2 regions of the Gordonia sp. C13 genome follow, and region 2 is predicted to be linked to the other one. Evidence: predicted binding sites of a transcription regulator. Region 2 holds the regulator's gene; the other holds the start of a gene.

Region 1 (10,495 bases), on a different contig from region 2:
GCCGTTCAGCGTGACCTCGCCGGTCATGCCGACCTCGGCGCGCACCCGTCGACCCGTTGCCATGGACACCAGCGCGGTGACCATGGTGACGCCCGCACTCGGACCGTCCTTGGGCACCGCTCCGGCCGGAACGTGCACGTGGATGGTCTTGTTGAGCGACTCGGGGTCGACGCCGAGCTGCTCGGCATGCGCCCGCACGTACGACAGCGCGATCTGCGCCGACTCCTTCATCACGTCGCCGAGCTGACCGGTCAGCTTCAGACCGGGCTCGCCGTCGGTGGCGTTGACCTCGATGAAGAGGACATCACCACCCATTCCCGTGACGGCGAGACCCGTTGCGACACCGGGCACTGCGGTCCGCTCGGCCGATTCCGGAGTGAACCGGGGCCGGCCGAGGTAGTCGCGCAGGTCCGGCTCGTCGATGGTGATCGGTGCGGTGGCAGTCCCCTGTGCGAGGTTGGTCGCCGCCTTGCGGAGCGCCTTCGCGAGAAGCCGTTCGAACTGTCGCACACCGGGTTCCCGGGTGTAGTTCGCCGCGATCTCGCGGAGCGCCGCGTCGGTGACGGTCACCTCGTCGGTCGTCAACGCTGCCCGCTCGGCCTGTCGAGGCAGCAGGTAGTCGCGAGCGATGGCCACCTTGTCGTCCTCGGTGTAGCCGTCGAGGGTGACGAGCTCCATGCGGTCGAGCAGGGCCGACGGGATGTTCTCGACGACGTTGGCGGTCGCGAGGAACAGCACATCGGACAGGTCGAGGTCGAGATCGAGGTAGTGGTCGCGGAAGGTGTGGTTCTGCGCAGGGTCGAGGACCTCGAGCAGGGCCGCGGCCGGGTCACCCCGGTAGTCCGAGCCCACCTTGTCGACCTCGTCCAGCAGCACAACGGGATTCATCGATCCCGCCTCACCGATGGCGCGCACGATGCGGCCGGGCAGGGCCCCGACGTAGGTACGACGGTGACCGCGGATCTCCGACTCGTCACGCACACCACCGAGGGCGACGCGCACGAACTTGCGGCCCAGCGCCCGGGCGACGCTCTCGCCGAGCGACGTCTTGCCGACGCCGGGCGGGCCGGCGAGCACCATGACGGCACCCGATCCGCGTCCGCCCACGACCTGCAGGCCGCGTTCGGCGCGTCGAGCACGCACGGCCAGGTATTCGACGATGCGGTCCTTCACGTCGTCGAGACCGTGGTGGTCGGCGTCGAGGATCTCACGGGCACCCTTGATGTCGGTGGAGTCCTCGGTGCGCGTGTTCCACGGCAGGTCGAGAACGGTGTCGAGCCAGGTACGAATCCACCCGGTCTCCGGCGACTGGTCGCTGGCACGTTCGAGCTTGCCGACCTCGCGCAGTGCAGCTTCGCGGACCTTCTCGGGTAGTTCGGCCTCCTCGATGCGCGACCGGTAGTCGTCGGCACCCTCGGGCTCGTCCTCACCGAGCTCCTTACGGATGGCGGCGAGCTGCTGCCGGAGCAGGAACTCCTTCTGCTGCTTGTCCATCCCCGCGCGGACGTCCTCGGCGATCTTCTCGCTGACCTCGGACTCGGCGAGATGGTCACCCGTCCACTCGATCAGCAGCCGCAGGCGCGCGGCGGTGTCCGGCGTCTCGAGGAGTTCGCGCTTCTGCTCGTCGGTGAGCCAGGACGCGTAACCCGAGGTGTCGGCGAGGTTCGACGGGTCGGACATCTTGTTGACCGCGTCGATCAGCTGCCACGCCTCGCGGCGCTGCAGCATGGCCAGGACGAGCTTCTTGTACTCGCCGGCCAGAGTCCGCACCTCGTCGGTGACCTCCTGGTCCTCGACCTCGGTGGCCTCGACCCACAGCGCGGCCCCGTGGCCGGGTGTCCCGGTCCCGATCTGCGCGCGCTTCTCACCCTTGACGACGGCCGCGAGACCGCCGCCCGGGATACGCCCGACCTGCACGATCGAGGCGACCACCCCGTACGTGGGGTACCGGTCGTCCAGCCGTGGGGCGACCAGCAGTTTTCCGCTCTCACTCGCCCGCGCAGCGTCGACGGTGGCCTGAGCTGCGTCGTCGAGCGGGATCGGCACGACCATGCCGGGCAGGACGACGACGTCCGGGACGAAGAGGACCGGCAGTGAATATGTCTGCGACATGAAACCTCCAGAGTTAAGTCTGATCGACTCAACTGAGGTGGCTGGAAGTTTGTTCCCAACTGATTTATGCCAGGGGCGAACGGGTGGCGATCAACGTACGGGCACCGCCTCGTCGACCAGTTGCTCGCCATGCGCTGACCCTTGCTTACCACCGCTCAGGTGTCAGCACTCCACATGAATCCATCCGGGTCGCTGAACTGCCCGGCGTCGCCGGCGATCACCAGCCGATGCGAGCCGGAACCCGCGGCGTCCTTCGCCGCGGCCTTGCGGCCGTACAGCGCGAGCTTCACCGCGTCCGGGCCGCTCTCGAACTCGACGTATTTGCGGCCGTAACTCTTCCCGACCATGAATCCACGGTCGGCGTAGAACTGCTTGGTGGCCGCGACGTCGTCGACGGCGAGCAGCAGGACCAGGTCGTCGACTGTCCGGGCTGGTGCGCCGGCCGGTTTCTTCGACGAGCTGGCAACCTTCCAGATCGCACCGTCAGGCGCCTGGACCACGCCGCCGTACCCCCAGAAGGACTTCTTGGCAGGCTTGAGCACGGTGGCACCGGCGTCGATCGCGGGTCCGAGGAAGGAGTCGGCGACTGTCGGGTCGGCAACCACGAGTGAGATCACGAAGGCACGGAAACCCTGGCTTGGCGCCTCTGCGGCCCGGAACCGCAGGCGGTCACCGAGTCCGAAGGCCTTGTCGTAGAAGACCTCCGCTGCGCTGATGTCGGGAACTTCGAGGGTGAGTGCGTTGATGTTCGTCATACTTCGACGCTATGGCGCGTCGAACCGTCCCCGCTTCTCGATTCCTGATCGATCGTGCGTCACCGTCAGACTCTCCTCGGCTGGCTTCGATACGGCTCGTCGCAAGCTCCTCGCCTACTCAACCAGCAGGCAGGGACGCCTCGACGCGGGCTCCTCGCCTACTCAACCAGCATGCGAGCGCCGCGGTTTGGTCAGCCGGGGAGGTCGACGAGGCGGGTCGCGAAAACGACAACCTGGGCGACGACCAGCACCGCCAGCGCGACGGCGAACGCCGCCGCCGTGATAACCACTCCCGCGGAGGCCTTCAGCGCATCCCACACACTCTGTAGCGTCATGACCGCGCTCCGAGGCGCGTCGTGGCGAACAAAGGACCTGAGGACGGGTGTCGGCGTACCGACATCGAGTCGAGGGGCATGGGCTGACCTCCGTGCGGACAAATACCCCGGACGACGGTGTCCGGGGTCACATTTATGTACCACACACATCAGGGTTGATGCGACATAACGGACCCCTTGATCAAATGACCAAATCGCATCGGCCCCTTGGTTACTGGCCAGTCCGAAACCCGATCGGCCACGAACTGCGGTCACACAACCGGCGATCTCCGAGGAGCCTGCATGTCGATCCTGTCCCCCGCCACCGCACGGCAGCCGCTGGGCCGCGCGGTCGCCCGCATCGCGCTGGGTGCCGTCCTGGCGATCGCCGGGATCGGCCACCTGACTGCGCAGCGCGACGAGTTCCAGGCCCAGGTCCCCGACTGGGTGCCGTTCGGCAAGGACTTCGTGGTCCTGGCGTCGGGCGGGGTGGAGATCGCGTTGGGCGCGGCGCTCATCGCCCTGCCGCGGCGTCGCAAGGTCGTCTCGTGGATCGTCGCGGCCTTCTTCGTGGCGGTGTTCCCCGGCAACATCCATCAGTATGTCGAGCACATCGATGCCTTCGGCCTCGACACCGACCAGAAGCGTTTGACGCGCCTGTTCTTCCAGCCCGTGCTGGTGCTGTGGGCGGTCGCAGCAGGGACCGGTGAGGTTCATAGCTCGAAACCGCGGTGAGAGCGCGGGTTCGAGCTATAGATCGGCGGCTAGTTCGCGACGGGTGCAGGCATCCTGGCAGGCGGTGTCCACCCCGGCCCGGACCTGCGGCCGGAAGCCCGTGCCAGAGCTGATGGTGAGTGCAGCAACAAGCCCGCCCACAGCGCAGAACGCCGCACAGATGTACATCGCAGTCTGGAATCCGTCGCCCAGCGGCTCACCGGGACCGGCGTCGATGCCGGCCACCGCTGGCAGCACCGCCACGGCCAGCAGCCCGGCGACGCGAGCCACCGCATTGTTCACACCCGACGCGGTCCCCGCGAGCGCGTCGTCGACCGCTCCCAGTGCGGCCGCCGTCAGCGGCGCGACGGTCACCGTCATACCGAGTCCGAACAGCAGGACACCGGGAAGCACATGCGCCAGGTAGTCCGTCCCCGGTTGCACCCGAGCCATAAGCGCGAAGCCTCCGGCGGCGATGAGCGGGCCGACGGTCATCGGCAGCCGTGGCCCGGTGGTCTGGGCGAGCTTCCCCACCAACGGAGACCCGAACAGCATGATGAACGTGCTCGGGAACATCGCCGCACCCGCTTCGAAGGCCGAGTAACCCAGACTCTGCTGCAGCTGCAGGGCGAGCAAGAACAGCGCGCCGCCCAGAGCCGCATACACCAGCAGCGTCGTCAGGTTGGCACCGGTGAACTGCGACGACCGGAACAACCGCAGCGGCAACAGCGGTGACCGCACCCGCGTCTCGATGACCGCGAACGCCACGAGCACCGCCACGCCCACAAGGCCCGCGGTAATCGTTGCGGTCGACCAATCACGCGACGGGCCCTCGATCAGCGCGTAGACGACTCCGGCGAGACCCAAGGCCATCGTCACGGCTCCCGCGACATCGAGCCGACGCGGCGCAAACGGATCGCGCGACTCCGGCACGTGCTTCATCGCGATGACCAGGGCACCCAACGCCAGTGGAACGCTCAGGAAGAACGCCCAGCGCCACGACGCCGCGTCGACGAGCCAGCCGCCGACGAACGGTCCCAGCGCACTGGTCGCGCCGGACATCCCGGCCCACAACCCGACCGCCGCACCGCGATCCGAGGGCGCGATCTCCGCATTGATCAGCGCCAGGCTGCCGGGTACGACCGCTGCGGCCGCCACACCCTGGACGAGTCGGGCGGCCACGAGCCACTCGACGGTCGGGGCAACCCCGCACCCGATCGTCGCCACCGCGAACGTCGCCAGGCCGACGGTGAAGACGAGCCGACGCCCGTATCGATCACCGGCGACGCCGCCGAGCAGCAGGAGTGAGCTCAGGGTCAGCAGATAACCGTCGAGGACCCACTGTTGTCCTCGGAGTCCGGTGTCGAGGTCACGCGCGATGGCCGGCAGTGCGACGTTGACGACCGTGCCGTCGAGAAAAGCGACGCCCGATCCCAGCACCGCGGCGACGATCAGCCACCGACCGGCGGTCGACGCAGCGGGTATCCCGCCTGATGCTGTGTCCGTCGGGCCGTCCGCGGCCATGTGCCCTCCCGAGTTCCCGGGGTCGCTGTCTACCCAGGGTCACGGTCGGATCGCCTACGCGCAACCACCGGTGGACCGACCCGTCAGAGCGTTAGCCGCGCAGGTCAGCGGCGACGGCCTCGACCTGGCCGACCAACTGGTGACCGCCGACCTCGTGACGGTGCACCTGCGCGTCCGGGAGCAGTGCGGCGTTGAGGTCCAGGTGCCCGAACGGGACCTCCTCGTCGTCGACGCAGTGATGTAGGGACAGCTCGACACCACTGGGTGGCGTACCGGCGAAGTCGTACTCCTCGACGCCCCACCCGTTCGGCCCCCAGTTCGGCATCGCCAGGAGAACAGCGCGTCTCGGTCCGGCATACCCCGGCTCGGCAAGCACGTGCAGCAGGATCGACGCGCCGAACGAGTGGGCTACCAGAAGGTCGTCGGCGCCCATCGTCGACAGCCGGGTGCGCAACGGATCAGCCCAGGCCCGCAGGGACATGTCATCGCTCGAGAACTCCGGCATGTCGATCGGCACACCGAGCGCCTTCCCGAGGCCGTCGGCGATCGGGCGGTCGTCGGCGAAACCACCTGCGCCGTGGGCGAACAGCAGCCGACGCATCGTTGGTCCCTTCGTAGTCGTACAGCTACAGGGACCGACTCCGTCCGATGCGATTTCTCATCGAGGGTCGCGAGCCCTTCGAGGGTCGAAAGGAGGGTCCGCTCCTGAGAAGCGCCCGGATCCCGACTGCCGAACCTCAACTCGACCGGCAGACGTCGATCGAAGTCTGCCGGTCGGGTTGACGTCGACCGGTAGTCAGGTGAGCGACGGTGCCTCACCAGGCCTTCGAGGCTCGTCGCTTGCGCTCCTCGCACCTCAGGCAGCAGAGCTGGGTGCGTCGCGTTCTTTCGGATCAGGGAGCGAGAGGGGCACGCACGCCCGCCCCAACAGCGAGCGGCGACCCCCTCAGGGAGTGAGAGGGTTCGCCCGCCCCCAAGCGGGACTCACTTCCCCTTGAGCGGCTTCTCGGCGAGCTTCTCGGCCAGCCAGTCGACGGTCTGCATGCCGAACAGATCGGTGCCCCAGCCGTAGAGGTTGGTGAGGAACCGGACCATGCTGCAGTCGGTGGGCTGGTAGTCGACCTCGGTGCCGCCGCGGCGGTAGTCGGCGGCGAGCTTCCGGGAGTCCTTCGCGGGCACCAGTGACATCGGCGAGTCGTCCTTCGCGCACGACGCGATCAGCACCGGCGCGGTCGGCGACTTGCGGCCCAGCTTGTTGTCCTCGTAGACGGGCTGGAAATCGGCGATCTCGGCCGGGTTCTCACCACTCTTGAACAGCGTGTTCATCGGCACGAACGGCATGGTGAAGTAGGCCGGGGTCTGGCATTGGGTGCGGAAGACGTCGGCGATGGCCTTGCCTGCCGGGGTGAACTTCTCGTCGAATTTCATTGCCGGGTAACGCGGTTCGAGACCGAGCAGCGTCGCGAGGACAAAGGCCGAGCCGACCGACCCGTCGGCGGTGGCGATGAAGTTCTTCTGGTCGACGACCATGCCCTCGAGGACGACGCCCTTGATATCCAGTTCGGGCGCATACTTTTTCGAGTTCTCCGCGGCGAAAGCCGCGCCGACACCGCCGCCGGCGATGCCGAACATGCCCAGCGGCGATGCCTCGGAGAGCTCGTTTCCGTCGTGCCGCAGCGCTGCTCGCAGACCGTCGAGTAGCGCCTTGCCCGCGAACTTGCCGGCGAAGACGCCGTGCGGCTTGGGATCACCGTCGTTGCCGACGTCGCTCATCATGACCGCATAACCCTTGCCGAAGAACTGGCCCAGCGGGCCCAGCGCCGACCACGAAGCGCCGTCCATCGGGTCACCGCCGGTCCACATCGTGGACGGATGGCAGTAGGCGCCGACGCTGTCGTCGGCGAGCTGGTAACCGATCAGCGGCCGGGTGGCATCGGGCTTGCCGTCGCGCGGGATCATCAGCAGACCGGTCGAGATCTCCGGCTCGTCGTGCAACCCGCGGGTCACGTACATCAGCTTGTAGGCGTCGAGCTTCGCCGGACGCCAGCCCATGAACTGGACGGCGACCTTCTTGGCTTTCAACACATCTCCGGGCTTCTCGCGCCCGGACAGGCGAGGCTCGGCATAGAAGGGGTCACCGGCGACCAGCGGGTGGATGACCTCCTGCGGGCTCGCGAGGCGACCATCACGCAGCGCGCCGACGACGAAACCGTTCACCACCTCGTTCAGGCCCGGCGTCCGGTTGGGCGCTGCGGTGGCCGGCGCGACCAGTGCGATACCGGAGACGACCATCGCCAGGACGGCCACGAGCGTGATCCGTCGGGACACACGCGAGAAGGATGAGATCACTGGTAGGTCACCTTGATCGAGGTCAGAACCGACTGCATCAGCGGCAGCAGGTTTCGGGTGGGACGGTGTGTTTCCATCTGCTCGAAGTACGGAACGCTCATCGCGGCGCGCAGTGCGGGCCAGTGGTACTCGACCTGGGTGCGGTACTTCGGCAGAAGTTCGGTGGAGATGTAGATCCAGCGGTCCTCGTAGACCGACCAGTTCCACTCCGGCAGCGGCAGACTCACGGTCACCTTGCGACCGTCGAGCGCACGGCCCGGGACCTGGAGCTGACGGATGTCGCGCGGCGGGACCACACCGGCGACCGACGGCGCGGCCGCCACGGTGCTGCCGTAGGTCATGGCCTCACCGACGTCGACCTTGTAGTTGCGGGTCGCGTCCCACTGCTTGTTGATGACCTCGCCCTGCTCACGCTGCAGCAGACGGGCATTGCCGGCGGCGACCGCGGCGGGCTTCCGGGAGGCGATGCCCTCCCAGGCGCTCATGATCTCGTCGTCGAAGATGCCCGCCTCGTGCATCTCGCGGAGTGCCGGCAGCCGCCGACGACGTAGGCCCGGTGCATCGGCATCAGGTCGGAAACCGCCCTGGTCACGGTCGAGGTGCGCCTCCGCCTCGATCTTCACGACCACCGCGGATCGAGAATCGAAGACCGAAGATCGGAGAGAAGGTCAGAACAGCGCCCGGAGCCGCGCCAGGTCCTCCTCGACCATGCGGGCGTCCCGGTCGAACTCGTCGTCGGACATCGACAGCTGGCGCAGCGTGAACACCACCTCCGCGCCCTCCGGATGCGGCAGCACGCGCAGCGGATTGTGCACGGTGTCGCCGTTCGGGAGGATCACGTCGTGGTCGACGACCCCGAAGGTGTTCCGCGGAACGAACCGGACCGTCACCGTGCCCATCGGGGATTCGGCCACAAGATCGTCGCCGCGTCGGACGACCTCGGAGCTCGCCAGGCCGGCCGCCCACTTCGGGAGATTGCCGGGATCGGAGACGAACTCGTACACGGCCTCGGCCGACGCGCCGATCACCGTACTGAGATGACGACTCCGCATATCCCGACTGTAGATCGGGTTTCGGGCACGTGGGGCCGGGGAACGTCGAATCTCATCCGAAGTCACGCCATCCGACAAGGGAGTCACGACGAATGACAGACGAACCCACCCATGGGCCGACCGACCCCGAGGATCAGCACGACCCGGACGGCGACTCTGAGATGCTTACATCGAAGACGACACAACCTGATCAGGCCGAGGGCGAAGACGACGCTACGGAAACGAAGGACGACGAAGGGTCCGACAGATGACACAAGACGCGGCGAACCGAGACGACTCGAACCAGCGCGTGAACTTCCGAAAGCCCCGGCGGAGAGGTCTGATCACGCGCTTCGGCATCGTGGCCGCGTCACTGATCGCGGCCGTCTCGGGATCGGTCATCGCAGGTGACACGACGGCGGAGGCCCGGCCGGCGTGTTCTGACGTCGAGGTCGTCTTCGCTCGCGGGACCGTCGAGCCCGCGCCACCGCTGGGACTGACCGGCATGTCCTTCGTCGAGGCCGTCCGTAGCCAGCTGCCCGGCAGGTCCGTCGCCGGCTACGGCGTCCCGTACCCGGCGAGCGACCAGTTCGGCAACCGGCTGAAGTTCGCCAAGACCGTCGCCGACGGTGTTCGTACGACGCAGAACCGGGTGAAGTACCTGGCCGCCAACTGCCCGCGCACCAAGGTCGTCCTCGGCGGTTACTCGCAGGGTGCAGTGGTGGCGGGATACGCGGTCCACGCCGGACTCGATCTCCCCGCGCAATACAAGGCCTACGACCGTTTCGTCCCGCCGCCGCTGCCCGCGTCGCTCTCGCGCAATGTCGCGGCGATCGTCTTCTTCGGCGCACCGTCTGACCGGTTCATCACCGACATCGGCGCGCCCCCGGTGCGGGTCTCCACCCCATATCGCGGCAAGACCGTGCGCTACTGCGTCGCCGGTGACACCATCTGCGACGGCGCTCCGGTGGGCGGCCCGAACGCCCTGCACACGCTGTACGCGGTCAACGGGATGACGCTCGACGGCGCACGGTTCGTCGCCCGTCGAATGTGATGCCGGCGGGGGTCATCGATCATCCGGGACCAGCTCGATCGTGAGGTCGAAATGATTGAGCGAATGCGGCATGTCGGTGACCCCCGATCGCACACGCGGCGTCAGGGTATCGTCCCGTAACCCGTGCTGCCGCAACAGTGCTGCGATCACCAGCGAACTGAACAGCATCACGACATTGCGGCCCGGGCACTCCCCCGGGCCGTCGCTGAACGGCACGACGCCGGCAAGCTCCTGGGCGCGACCGTCCAGCCAGGCGTCGGGGGTGAACTGCTGCGCGAAATCCATTGCCTCATCGTCCCGTTGGAAGTACTCGCCGATCACGACCGTGGTGGCACCCGCGGGTAGGACATCGCCGACCCAGTCCACATCGCGTTTCGTCTCACGCAGGATCGCCAGCGTGGTCGGCCATAGTCGAAGCGATTCCAGGACGGTGGCGCGCACGAACGGCAGCCGCGGCGGTCCCCCGTGCTCGAGGGCACGAACATCCTCCCGTGCCCGGTCGAGGGAGTCCGGATGCGCGGCGAGCAGAGCGAGCGAGCGGTGCACGGCGACCGCCACAGCATCGAACGCGAACAGCCACTGGGGAATCTGACCTATCGGGTCGACGTCGGCCCGGTCCTCAACCGGCGCGTCCCGAATGAG
Region 2 (10,495 bases):
CACCCTTCACCAGGGATACACATCCGATCTCCAGCGCACCCTGAAACACCAACTGCGGATGGCCAACACCGATCCGCTCACCGGCCTGTTGAACCGCCGCGGGTTCATCCTCGCGACGACCACGCTGCTGCGCCGGGGACACGGCGACCGGTTCGCACTCGTCATCGCCGACGTCGACCGCTTCAAACGGATCAACGATGACCACGGTCACACCGTCGGCGACGCCGTGCTGCAGCAGGTCGCCGAGATCCTCCGGAGCGCCGTGACCGAACCGGCGGTCGTCGCCCGACTCGGCGGCGACGAGTTCGCGATCGCGATGCGGCTCGACGAACAGGCGGCGCGGGTCGTCGCCGAAGACATCCGCGGCCGGCCGGTCGACACCGGTGACGGCGAGTGGGCGACCGTCAGTCTCGGCATCGCCGTGGGCTCGCTCTACAGCGAGCACATGACCGATGAGGATGCCACCGAACGCATCCAACGCGACTTCGCCCTCGCCGACGGCGCCCTGTTCGAAGCCAAGGCGAACCGGCGCGGAACCTACGCCGTCGTGCCGACCACTCCTACAGGATCACGCCCGGATTGAGGAGCCCCTCCGGGTCGAGAGCGTTCTTGATGAGCGTCGTCAGCTCCATCACGTCCGGACCCACCTGATCGGGCAGCCAGCCCTTCTTGAGTCGGCCCACGCCGTGCTCGCCGGTGATGGTGCCGCCGAGCTCGATGGCGAGGTCCATGATCTGACCGAACGCCGTCTGCGCACGGTCGGCCTCCGCGGTGTCGGCCGGATCGAAGACGATCAGCGGGTGTGTGTTGCCGTCTCCGGCATGGGCGATCACCGAGATCATCACCTGGTTGTCCGCGGCGATCTTCGCGACGCCGTCGATGAGATCGGGCAGCGAGGGCAACGGGACCCCGACGTCCTCCAGCAGTAGCGATCCCAGCTTCTCCACCGCCGGGATCGCCGCACGTCGGGCAGCGGTGAACGCCTCACCCTCGGTGGGGTCGTCGGTGGTGAAGACCTCCCCCGCGCCGTTCGACTCGAAGGCGTTCCGGATGAGTTCGACCTCCTGGGCACCGGCCGCCCCGGGCGCGTCGGACTGGGCGACGAGCAGTGCGCCCGCCTCCCGGTCGAGCCCCATGCGCAGCATGTCCTCGACCGCGTTGATCGCCACCGAGTCCATGAATTCCAGCATCGCCGGGCGGATCTCGCCCGTGACGGCCAGGACGGCACGACTGGCGTCGTGCACCGAGTCGAAGACCCCGACCACCGTGCTCGCCGGCCCCTGCGGCGGTAGCAGCCGCAGGGTCACCTCGGTGATGATGCCGAGGAGCCCCTCACTGCCGACGAAGAGTTTGGTCAGGGGGAGGCCTGCGGAGTCCTTGAGCTGCTTGCCGCCCACCCGAACCGCACGACCATCAGCGAGCACCACCTGCAGTCCGAGCACGTAATCGGTGGTGACCCCGTACTTCACGCAGCACAACCCGCCCGCATTGGTGGCGACGTTGCCGCCGATCGAACAGATCTCGAACGACGACGGGTCCGGCGGGTACCAGAGGCCCGCGGCCGCCGCCGCGGCCTTGACCTCGGCGTTGAACAGCCCGGGCTGGGCGACGGCGGTGCGCGTCGCGGGATCGACGGCGATCTCGCGCATCTTCTCGGTGGAGATCATGATGGCGCCGTCCACCGCGGTCGAGCCGCCGGACAGGCTGGTGCCCGCGCCGCGCGTGATGATCGGGACCCGGTTCTCGGCACACCACCGAACCGTCGTCTGGACCTGCTCGGTCGAGATCGGGCGGACGAGCGCGAGCGGGGTACCGGCGGCCGGGTCGAAGGCGCGGTCCTGGCGATACCCGGCGAGGATGTCGGGGTCGGTGATCACCATTCCGTCGGGAAGGGCGGCGGCCAGCGAACTCGTATCGGCACTCATGCGTTCAGCGTATTCTTCGACGCCCGGACCGCGGTTTCACTTTGACACACCTGCCGGTCAGGGCTCCGCAGGCGTATCAAGGAGATCGTGACCGACTTCAATTCGACCATCATCAACGAGTTCCGCGCCAACAACGGACATGTCGAGACCGCGGGTTTCGGGAAGAACCTCGTCCTGCTGCACACCCTCGGCGCCAAGTCCGGCGAGCCGCGCATCAGTCCGCTGTTCGGGCTCGCCGACGGCGGGTCGTGGCTCGTCATCGGATCTTTCGCGGGTTCGCCGACGACGCCGGCCTGGGTGCACAACCTCCGCGCGCACCCCGACGCGGTTGCCGTCGAGGCCCCCGCTGCCGAGGGCATCGAGCGTCACGAGACGCAGGTCATCGAGATGACCGACGCCGACTGGGATGCCGCCTGGGCGAAGTTCACGGCGTTCACCGATCAGTTCGTCAAGTACACCGAGACCGCCCAGGGACGGAAGTTCCCGATCTTCCGGCTGACCCCGAAAGCCTGAGCCCGACACCCGGTCGCGGCACCGCGCCGGCCGGTCGTCGTCGCTCTACTCTGGGCAGGGTGTTCGAGGTTGGCGAATGCGTGGCCGGCTTCACCATCGACGAGTTCCTCGGCGGAGGTGCGAGCGCGGATGTCTTCCGTGCCCATCGCGACGACGGCAGCGGGCCGGTCGCGCTCAAAGTGCTGCACCCGAACGCCGCCGATCATGCCCGCGTCCGCGAACGGTTCGAGCGCGAGTTCGGGATCGCGTCGCTTCTCGACCACCCGCACATCGTCCGGATGCGGGCTCACGGCGAGATCGCCGCGCCCCCCGGCTCTCTCGGGTCCCGCCACCTCCCGTCGATGTGGCTCGCGATGCAGTACGCCGCCGGCCCGGCGGCCACCGCCCTCGTCCCCCGCGACGACGAGGAGCCCGACGTGGACACGATCCTGCGTGTCGCCGGGCAGATCGCCGACGCCCTCGACTACGCGCACGGGCAGGAGATCCTCCACCGCGACGTCAAACCCGCCAACATCCTGCTGTCCCGACCTCTCGGCATCCGCGCAGCCGAACCCGACGTCGCCACCCCCGTCGACGCCTACCTCTCCGATTTCGGGATCGCCCAATTCCTCGACGACACAAGGCCACTCGCCCGCAACGGGCGGGTCCAGGGTTCCATCGGGTACGCCTCGCCGGAACTGCTTCAAGCACAGCGTCTTTCCCCGGCCAGCGACAACTACTCGTTCGCGTGCAGCCTCGTCGAACTGTTCACCGGCGAACCGCCGTATCCGCGTCACACGTCCTTCGCGATCACCTACGCACACATCAACGACGACCCGCCGCGCCTGACGCGGCGTCGTCCATGGCTTCCGTCGGCGATGGATTCGATCTTCGCGAAGGCGCTCGCGAAGTCGCCTCAGGACCGCTATCCGACGTGCACGGATCTCGTCGACATCCTGGTCCGCCTCATGCGGGACGTGCCGGTCCCCGAGCCGACCCGCTCACGATGGTGGGGACGCCCGCGACATCCCTGACCGACCTCGTCCGGATCAGGCGTCGTCGATCCCGTAGACGCGAATCGCGGTGTCGCGGAGGATGCGTCGCAACGCCTCGTCGCCCCACTGGGACACGCAGTCGACGAGCGCGCCGACGAGGACGTCGACCGCCGCGTTCGGACGGTCGATCGGATAGTTGGAGCCGAACATGATCCGATCCGAACCGAAGTGGGACACAACGTGTTCGACGAACGGGCCGATCATCTCGGCCAGCGTCGCCTGTCCGCCGATGTTTCCCCATCGTTCGTGGCCGTAGCCGAGGACCGGCATCGCCAGTCCGGAAAGCTTCACCACCACATTGCGATACGACGCCAGCGTGGTCATGCGCTCGCGCCACAGTCGCCAGATGTCCGCGCGCGCCGCGGCCGTCGCGCCGGTACGCGTCCCGATCGGCCCGAACACACCGGCGGGCATCCCGAAGTGGTCGAGGACGATCGTCGTGTCGGGGTACTCCCGCGCCAGCACGATGACGTCGTAGAGCTGATGGGAGTAGACCGCCGCCTCGAAGACGAGTTTGCGCGCGGCCAGCTCCGCGAACCCGTCGAGGAAGGAGGCCGACGACAGGATGTTGTCGGCGTCGCCGCCGTCGCGGACCCGCGGGTCGGGATGCCGGGTCGCCACCAGGCGAACACCCCGGACCAGCGACGAGACCGCCAACTGCTGATCGAGGATCTCGCCGAAGTCCCGGTCGCGCGGATCGCCGTGGGCGACGATCGCCCCCAGTCTCGGCGCGTCGGCCTGCCCGAACGGAAGGTGCAACAGGTAACGCGTCTCCTCCAGGGCGGTGTTGTGGGCGGAGGACTGCTCCCCCGCCGGCAGAGCTTTGCGCCAGTGCGACTCGACGTGCACGACGGTGTCGATGGGCACCCCCACCACCGTCGACACGAGTGCGGCGTCGGTGGCGTACTGCCGGGGTTCGTAGGGTCGCGCGACCGTTCGCGGTGTCAGCACGAACTCGCGGTCGGCGCGCGAGGCGATGAGAGGAAAGGCGCGGTCCCCCAATCGGGGGACGAACCCGTACAGCCGCGACGAACGAGTTGCCGCCCACGGAGTATGCCGCGGATTCCAGTGCTGCACATGCGCGTCGACGATGGCCGGGAGGACACCGTCGAGGGACGTCATGTTGGTACCTTGCCACACCGGATCACAGTCCGACATACGATGACGGATCCTGAATTCCGTGCCGTCGAAGACTAGTGTTGATCTCTTGGAACAGGCGGGGGAACGAACGTCGACGGAGGTTGTCCAGAGAGAATGGCGAGCCACTCACGCCACACGCTGCATCAGCTGCGAACAGCGGTGAACCGGCAGCCCGACCGGTTCGTGACCAACGTCTACACCCGGATGTTCGCGATCGATCCCGACCTCCGGGACCTGTTCGGCGTCTCGATGGCCGCACAGCAGATCGCCTTCCATCGCGTGATCGACCACGTCCTCGAAGCCATCCCCGCGGAATCCGGTCACACCGACCTCGTCGAGTTCCTCGCCCAGCTCGGTCGCGACCACCGCAAGTTCGGGGTCGAACCCGAGCACTACCACGTGATGTACACGGCCCTCATGGGTGAGTTCGCCAGTTTGATGGAGGGGTACTGGGACTCCGAGGCCCAGCAGACGGTCTCGCAGGCGATGATGCTCGTCACCGGGGTGATGCGCGGAGCGGCCGAGACCGCCACACATCCCGCGCGGTGGACGGCGGAGGTCGTCGAGAAGTACCGCATCAGCCGCGACCTGGCCGTCGTGCGACTCATCGCACACGCGCCGCTGACGTTCATCGCCGGTCAGTACCTCGAGGTCCACATCCCGCAGTGGCCGAAGCAGTGGCGCAACTTCTCGCCGTCGATCCCGCCGAATCCGGCCGGTGAGCTGGAGTTCCACGTCCGGGCGATCAAAGGTGGAACGGTCAGTCCCGCGATCGTCAGCGAGACCAGCGTCGGAGATGTCTGGACGCTGTCCCAGAGTCACGGGACGCTGCACGTCGACCGGGATCAGCCCGTCCTGATGGTCGCCGGCGGTACCGGCCTCGCCCCGCTGCGTGCGCTCCTCATCGAGATGTCCAAGCGCGCGGACTCACCGCCGACGCACATCTTCTACGGCATGCGTTATCCCGGCGAGCTCTACGACCTCAGCGTGCTGCGGCGGATCGCCTCCACCAACCCGTGGCTACAGGTCACCGCGGTCTCAGAGGAGGAGCAGGACCCGTGGTGGATCACCGCGGTCGCGACGCCGGCCGAACTGGGGATCGACCACAAGATCGGCACACTCGCCGACGTCGTCGCCGACGCCGGGAACTGGGCGGACCACCAGGTGCTCATCGCCGGATCGGCTCAGATGATCGAGGCGACCAGACGCAAACTCATCATCGTCGGGGTCCGCGCGAGCCGCATCCAGCACGACCCCGTGTACTGACCGCGGGCCGGCGTCAGGGCGCCGGCGATCCTGCGGCGGGCACCTCGACCGTGGTCGTCTCGGTCTCGGTGATGGTGAACGGCCCCGGGATCTCCTCGGTCACCGTCGTCGTCCGGGTGACCGGGCGCGGCGCGCTGGTGACCGTCGTCGTGCGGGCCCTCTCGGTCTCGGTCTCGATCCGGGTGACCGTCTTCGCGTCGGCGGTGATCGTGACGGCCGCGGGTGTCTCGGTGACCGTCACGGGAGCCGGTTCCGGGGTGTCGCCCTCGGCGGCCAGGAGCAGCGTCAGTCCGACCGCGCCGAGGAACACCGCGGCGCCGATCGCGGCGCCGACGAACCACCAGCGTCGTCCGGTCGACACCCGCGGGGCCGGGGTCGGGGCGGAGAGTGCCACCAGGGCGGCGTCGGCCGCGCCGATCGCGGACGCAAGAGGCGGGTTGTCTGCGACGGTGACGGGCCGCTGGGCAGCGTATTCGAAGGCCGGGGCGATACCCGGCATCTCTGCGCCGGGCCCGACCACGATGATCGAGGTGAGGTCGCGACCGCGCGGCAGCTTGGCGACCGCGGCCGCCAGCGCCGACGCCCCGTCCGGATCGGTGACGGGCGCGAGCCGGTGGGTGGTGAAATCGGCTGTTCCGAGGACCGCCCCCGAGGTCGTGTCGACCGTCGCCACCGTCGTACCGGACGCCGGTGCGGCCTCCCGATCGAGATCCACGACCGCGACGACGCCTCCACGGGTGGCATGAGTGCACGCGATCTCGGCGAGTGCCGAGGCGTAACCGGTGACGACGACACGGTCGTGCCAGGATTCGGCGGCGCCACTCGACCCGAAGGCCTGTGACAGGTGCTTGCGGACGTCCTCGCGGGACACGGAGACACCGATCAGGTCGACGACGACGGGCACCGAATCGACCAGCTCGACGATCGCGGCCTCTACCGCGGGAGCCGACGGATCAGGCAGGTCGACGAGGTTGCTGGCCAGGATGTGGCCATCGGCGTCGCGCACCACGGATGCGATCTGATCGTCCACGACGGATATCCCGAGAACCACGGATCCGGGCAGTCCCCCACTCGCCGGATCTTGGGTCATCGTCACCTCCACATCGACATTTGCCCATGCAGCCTAACGGCTGGGGCCGAATCTGTGGCAGCCGGACCGTCGGTGGTACCCCGTCAGACCGAGTCGGCGGGATGCTGGGTGTACGCGGCGTCGCGTACCGCCTCGTCGGTCTCCAACCCGGCACCGAGCGCACCGCCGACCGTGGCGAGTGAGCAGGTCAGCCAAGCCACCTCCAGGTAGTCGGTGATCCCGGGGTCGTGGGCGAGCGCGTCGCCGAAGACCTGCGGGACCACCAGGCACAGCGCGCCGACGGCCGAGAGGGCGAAGAGAGCGGCGTAGAGGGCCGCGACCCCGAGCACGACGGTGATGACCGTGACGGTGTTGAACAGGACGATCTGTTCGCGCGCCTGCCGCGACGAACCCCGCTCCCACAAGTTGGCGCCGATGATCAGGGTGGCAGTGATGGCGACGATCGAGCCGACGGCGACGCCGGTGAGTCGGACCCATCCGAAGGTATCCGCGAGCAGCCAGATGTCGGCGGTCACGAGCGCGAAGACGCCGGCGGCGATGGCGCCGGTGAGCGCGCGGGTCAGTCCGAGCGCGAGGCGCCACGGCCGGTTGGCGCGGACCATGCCGAAGAGGAGCCGGAGATTGCCGGTCAGCACCCGGGCGGTGAAGGCGGTGCCCTCGTCGTCGGTGTCGGTGCCGAGCTGGCGGACGCGGTGTCGTAGTGGCGACTTCGAGGGAGACTTCCCGTGTTGCCGGAGGTCGTCGGCGTCGGCACCGAGGAGCTGGCCGATGAGACCGGTGACGGTGGTGCGCGCACGCTGTCGCAGCCCGGTCGGGCCGAGGGCGGGTACCGACAGCACCGCGACGCCGTGCACCGCGTTCGCGTGAGCGACGACGGGACGCCTTCCCACGTGCAGGGGCAGGTCGGTCAGGCACACCACCAGATCCCATTCACGTTCGAGGAGAACGTCTCTCGCGGCGTCGACGATCTGGGCGTCGGTCGCCGGCGGCTGCACCACCGTCGCCTCGACGACCTCGACCTGCCACCGGGCCCCGGGGTAGGTCGTCTGCACGTGCTCGAGCAGGTCCGCGTCGACGAGTTTGCGGGCCAGCCCGATCGGCTGCCCGGGTGCGGCCACGACTCCGAGTACGACGACGGCTTCCGCGTCGGGTTGTGACGTCTCGTCCTCGAACTCCATGGGGTGGGCTTCCTTTCGCGGCCGCCCGGGGACGGCCTGATCAGGCGGTGAAGGTCTCGATCAGGGTGTGCTGTTCGACGGTCGACCGGGTCGGCATACCCGGCGAGGTTCAGCCGAATCGATTCGCGAGCGCCCGCAACGTGCCCTCGATACCCTGACCGTTCTTCTTGTCGTAGCCGATCAGCTCCATGATCTTCGGGAACTTGAGCGTGGAGTAGTCGAAGGTCTCGGTGACCTGCGTGGTCGTCGGCGACGTGGCGACGAGCTCCCAACGCCAGTGATGGCCCATGGGGTGCTTCCACTCGACGACGCGGTCGGTGTCGACGTCGGTCGCGGTGGAGGTGATCGTGTACGGAACACCGAACTGCTTCATCCCGACGCTGAATCGCGCGCCGGGGGTGAGCTTTTCCGGACCCTTGACAGGCGTGTCCCGCACCGTCCCCGAACCGTCCAGTTCGGGATGACGATGCGGGTTGGCGATGAGAGCGAAGACCTCGGCAGCCGGTGCGTCGACGACGATGCGCCGTGAAACGCGGTGCGGGCCCGTGTCAACGGTGGTGACGGTGTCGGAAGCCATACCTCCAAGGTACGCGGGACCTACCGGTCTCCCTGACGGAACGAGCCGGACCGTTCAGTCGCCGGAGCGTTTCCGCCGCGGCTGCCACACGACGAGGGCATTGGTCCGGGGCACCGGGACGAGCTCGCCCCCGCGACGATTCCGCGACGCAGCGACCTCGTCGGAGAGCTCACGGACACGCTGCTGCAGCGCCTCGACCTGATTGCTCAGGTCGATGATCCGTTTGATCCCTGCGAGGTTGACGCCCTCCTCCTGCGAGAGACGCTGGATCTCACGCAGGAGGTCGACGTCGCGAGACGAGTAGCGGCGACCGCCGCCGCTCGTGCGTTGCGGGGTGACCAGACCGAGACGGTCATAGGTCCGCAGGGTCTGGGCGTGCATGCCGGCGAGCTCGGCGGCCACCGAGATCATGAAGGTCGCGCCGTCGGCGTCGAAGTTCTTCTGACCGGCCATGACTCACTTCCCCCAGTTCGCCCGTGGATCGAAACCGCTTGCCCGCTCGGCCTGATCGTAGGCGCGCATCGCCTCGATCGCAGCGTCGTCGAGCTTGTCCGGCACCGCGACCTTGACCGTCACCAGCAGGTCGCCTGCACCGCCGGACCGCTTGGGGACGCCGCGGCCGCGCACGCGGAGCGTGCGGCCGTCGGTGGTGTTCGGCGGGATCTTGACCCCGACTGAGCCCTCGAGTGTCGGTACCGACACCGTCGCGCCGAGAACCAGTTCCGAGATCCGAACCGGGAGCTGCACCCGAAGGTCGTTGCCGCTGCGCGTGAACTGCTTGTGCGGCGTGACGTGGACGACGACGTAGAGGTCGCCCGACGGCGCTCCGCGACGTCCGGCCTCGCCCTGGCCGGCCAGCCGGATCCGTTGTCCGTCTTCGACTCCGGCCGGGATACGCACGTTGATGGTGCGCGTCCGGTTCTTGACTCCGCTGCCGGAGCAGTCGGTGCACGGGTCGTCGATCCGCGAGCCGGTGCCCTGGCAGTCCTGGCAGGGTTCGCTGAACCCGAAGGCACCCTGGTTGCGGCTGACGAAGCCGGAGCCGTTGCAATTGGGGCACACTCGCGGGCTGGTGCCGGGCTTGGCACCCGACCCGTGACAGGTGGTGCACGGGGACGGGCTGGTCACCCGCAGCGGGACCGTCGTGCCGAGCGCCGCGTCCTTGAAGGACAGCGTCGTCTCGGTTTCGAGGTCCTTGCCGCGACGGGGACGGCTGGCCGTCGATGTGCGTTGGGATCCGCCGCCCCGGTTGAAGAGTCCGTCGAAGATGTCGCCGAATCCGCCACCGCCGCCGGCCTGACCGCCGCCGAACAGGTCGCCGAGGTCGAAGTCGCCGCCGGTCGTGTACGTCGTACCGCCGCCGGGGAAACCGCCGCCCGGGAACCCGTTGCCGCCACCGCGGAATCGTCCGCCGGCGAACATCGCACGGGTCTCGTCGTACTCCTTGCGCTTCTCCGGATCGCTCAGCACGCTGTGGGCTTCGGACACCCGCTTGAAGCGCTCTTCGGCCGCGGAATCGCCGGGATTGGCATCCGGGTGCAGCTCGCGTGCGAGCTTGCGATAGGCCTTCTTGATCTCTTCAGCCGAAGCGTCAGAAGCAACGCCCAGGTCCTTGTAGAAGTCGTGTTCCAACCACTCACGTTGTGGAGCCACCAGACGTCACCTCCTTCAAGTCTTCTGTTGTCTGGATGGGTATTTCAGTTGTATTCGTGTTCGTACTCTCACCGGAGAGCCCTGAGGTGCGAGTCGAGAGCCACCCGCCCCCTGAGGTG

Evidence for each region. Region 2 encodes HspR, which represses chaperone genes until heat shock. Its sites were predicted from a motif close to ANNTGAGTNNNNNNNACTCANNT; they were not measured.
Region 1: the regulator HspR is predicted to act here: its motif matches at 2,124-2,146, upstream of lon (endopeptidase La).

The regions. Positions count from the first base shown of each region.
Region 1 is NZ_JALPSY010000013.1:97,848-108,342, reverse strand. It holds gene lon (endopeptidase La) at 1-2,112, opposite strand, end outside; gene M1L58_RS12690 (glyoxalase) at 2,268-2,867, opposite strand; gene M1L58_RS12685 (hypothetical protein) at 3,059-3,202, opposite strand; gene M1L58_RS12680 (DoxX family protein) at 3,485-3,916, shown strand; gene M1L58_RS12675 (DHA2 family efflux MFS transporter permease subunit) at 3,932-5,419, opposite strand; gene M1L58_RS12670 (alpha/beta hydrolase) at 5,511-6,020, opposite strand; gene M1L58_RS12665 (lipase family protein) at 6,404-7,711, opposite strand; partial or broken gene M1L58_RS12660 (hypothetical protein) at 7,765-8,345, opposite strand; gene M1L58_RS12655 (SRPBCC family protein) at 8,437-8,820, opposite strand; gene M1L58_RS12650 (cutinase family protein) at 9,068-9,853, shown strand; gene M1L58_RS12645 (cytochrome P450) at 9,866-10,495, opposite strand, start outside.
Region 2 is NZ_JALPSY010000008.1:172,470-182,964, forward strand. It holds gene M1L58_RS09560 (GGDEF domain-containing protein) at 1-583, shown strand, start outside; gene M1L58_RS09565 (FAD-binding oxidoreductase) at 561-1,925, opposite strand; gene M1L58_RS09570 (nitroreductase/quinone reductase family protein) at 2,013-2,438, shown strand; gene M1L58_RS09575 (serine/threonine-protein kinase) at 2,498-3,451, shown strand; gene M1L58_RS09580 (amidohydrolase family protein) at 3,467-4,594, opposite strand; gene M1L58_RS09585 (FAD-binding oxidoreductase) at 4,727-5,878, shown strand; gene M1L58_RS09590 (hypothetical protein) at 5,892-6,968, opposite strand; gene M1L58_RS09595 (hypothetical protein) at 7,052-8,146, opposite strand; gene M1L58_RS09600 (SRPBCC family protein) at 8,256-8,723, opposite strand; gene M1L58_RS09605 (heat shock protein transcriptional repressor HspR) at 8,778-9,176, opposite strand; gene dnaJ (molecular chaperone DnaJ) at 9,180-10,376, opposite strand.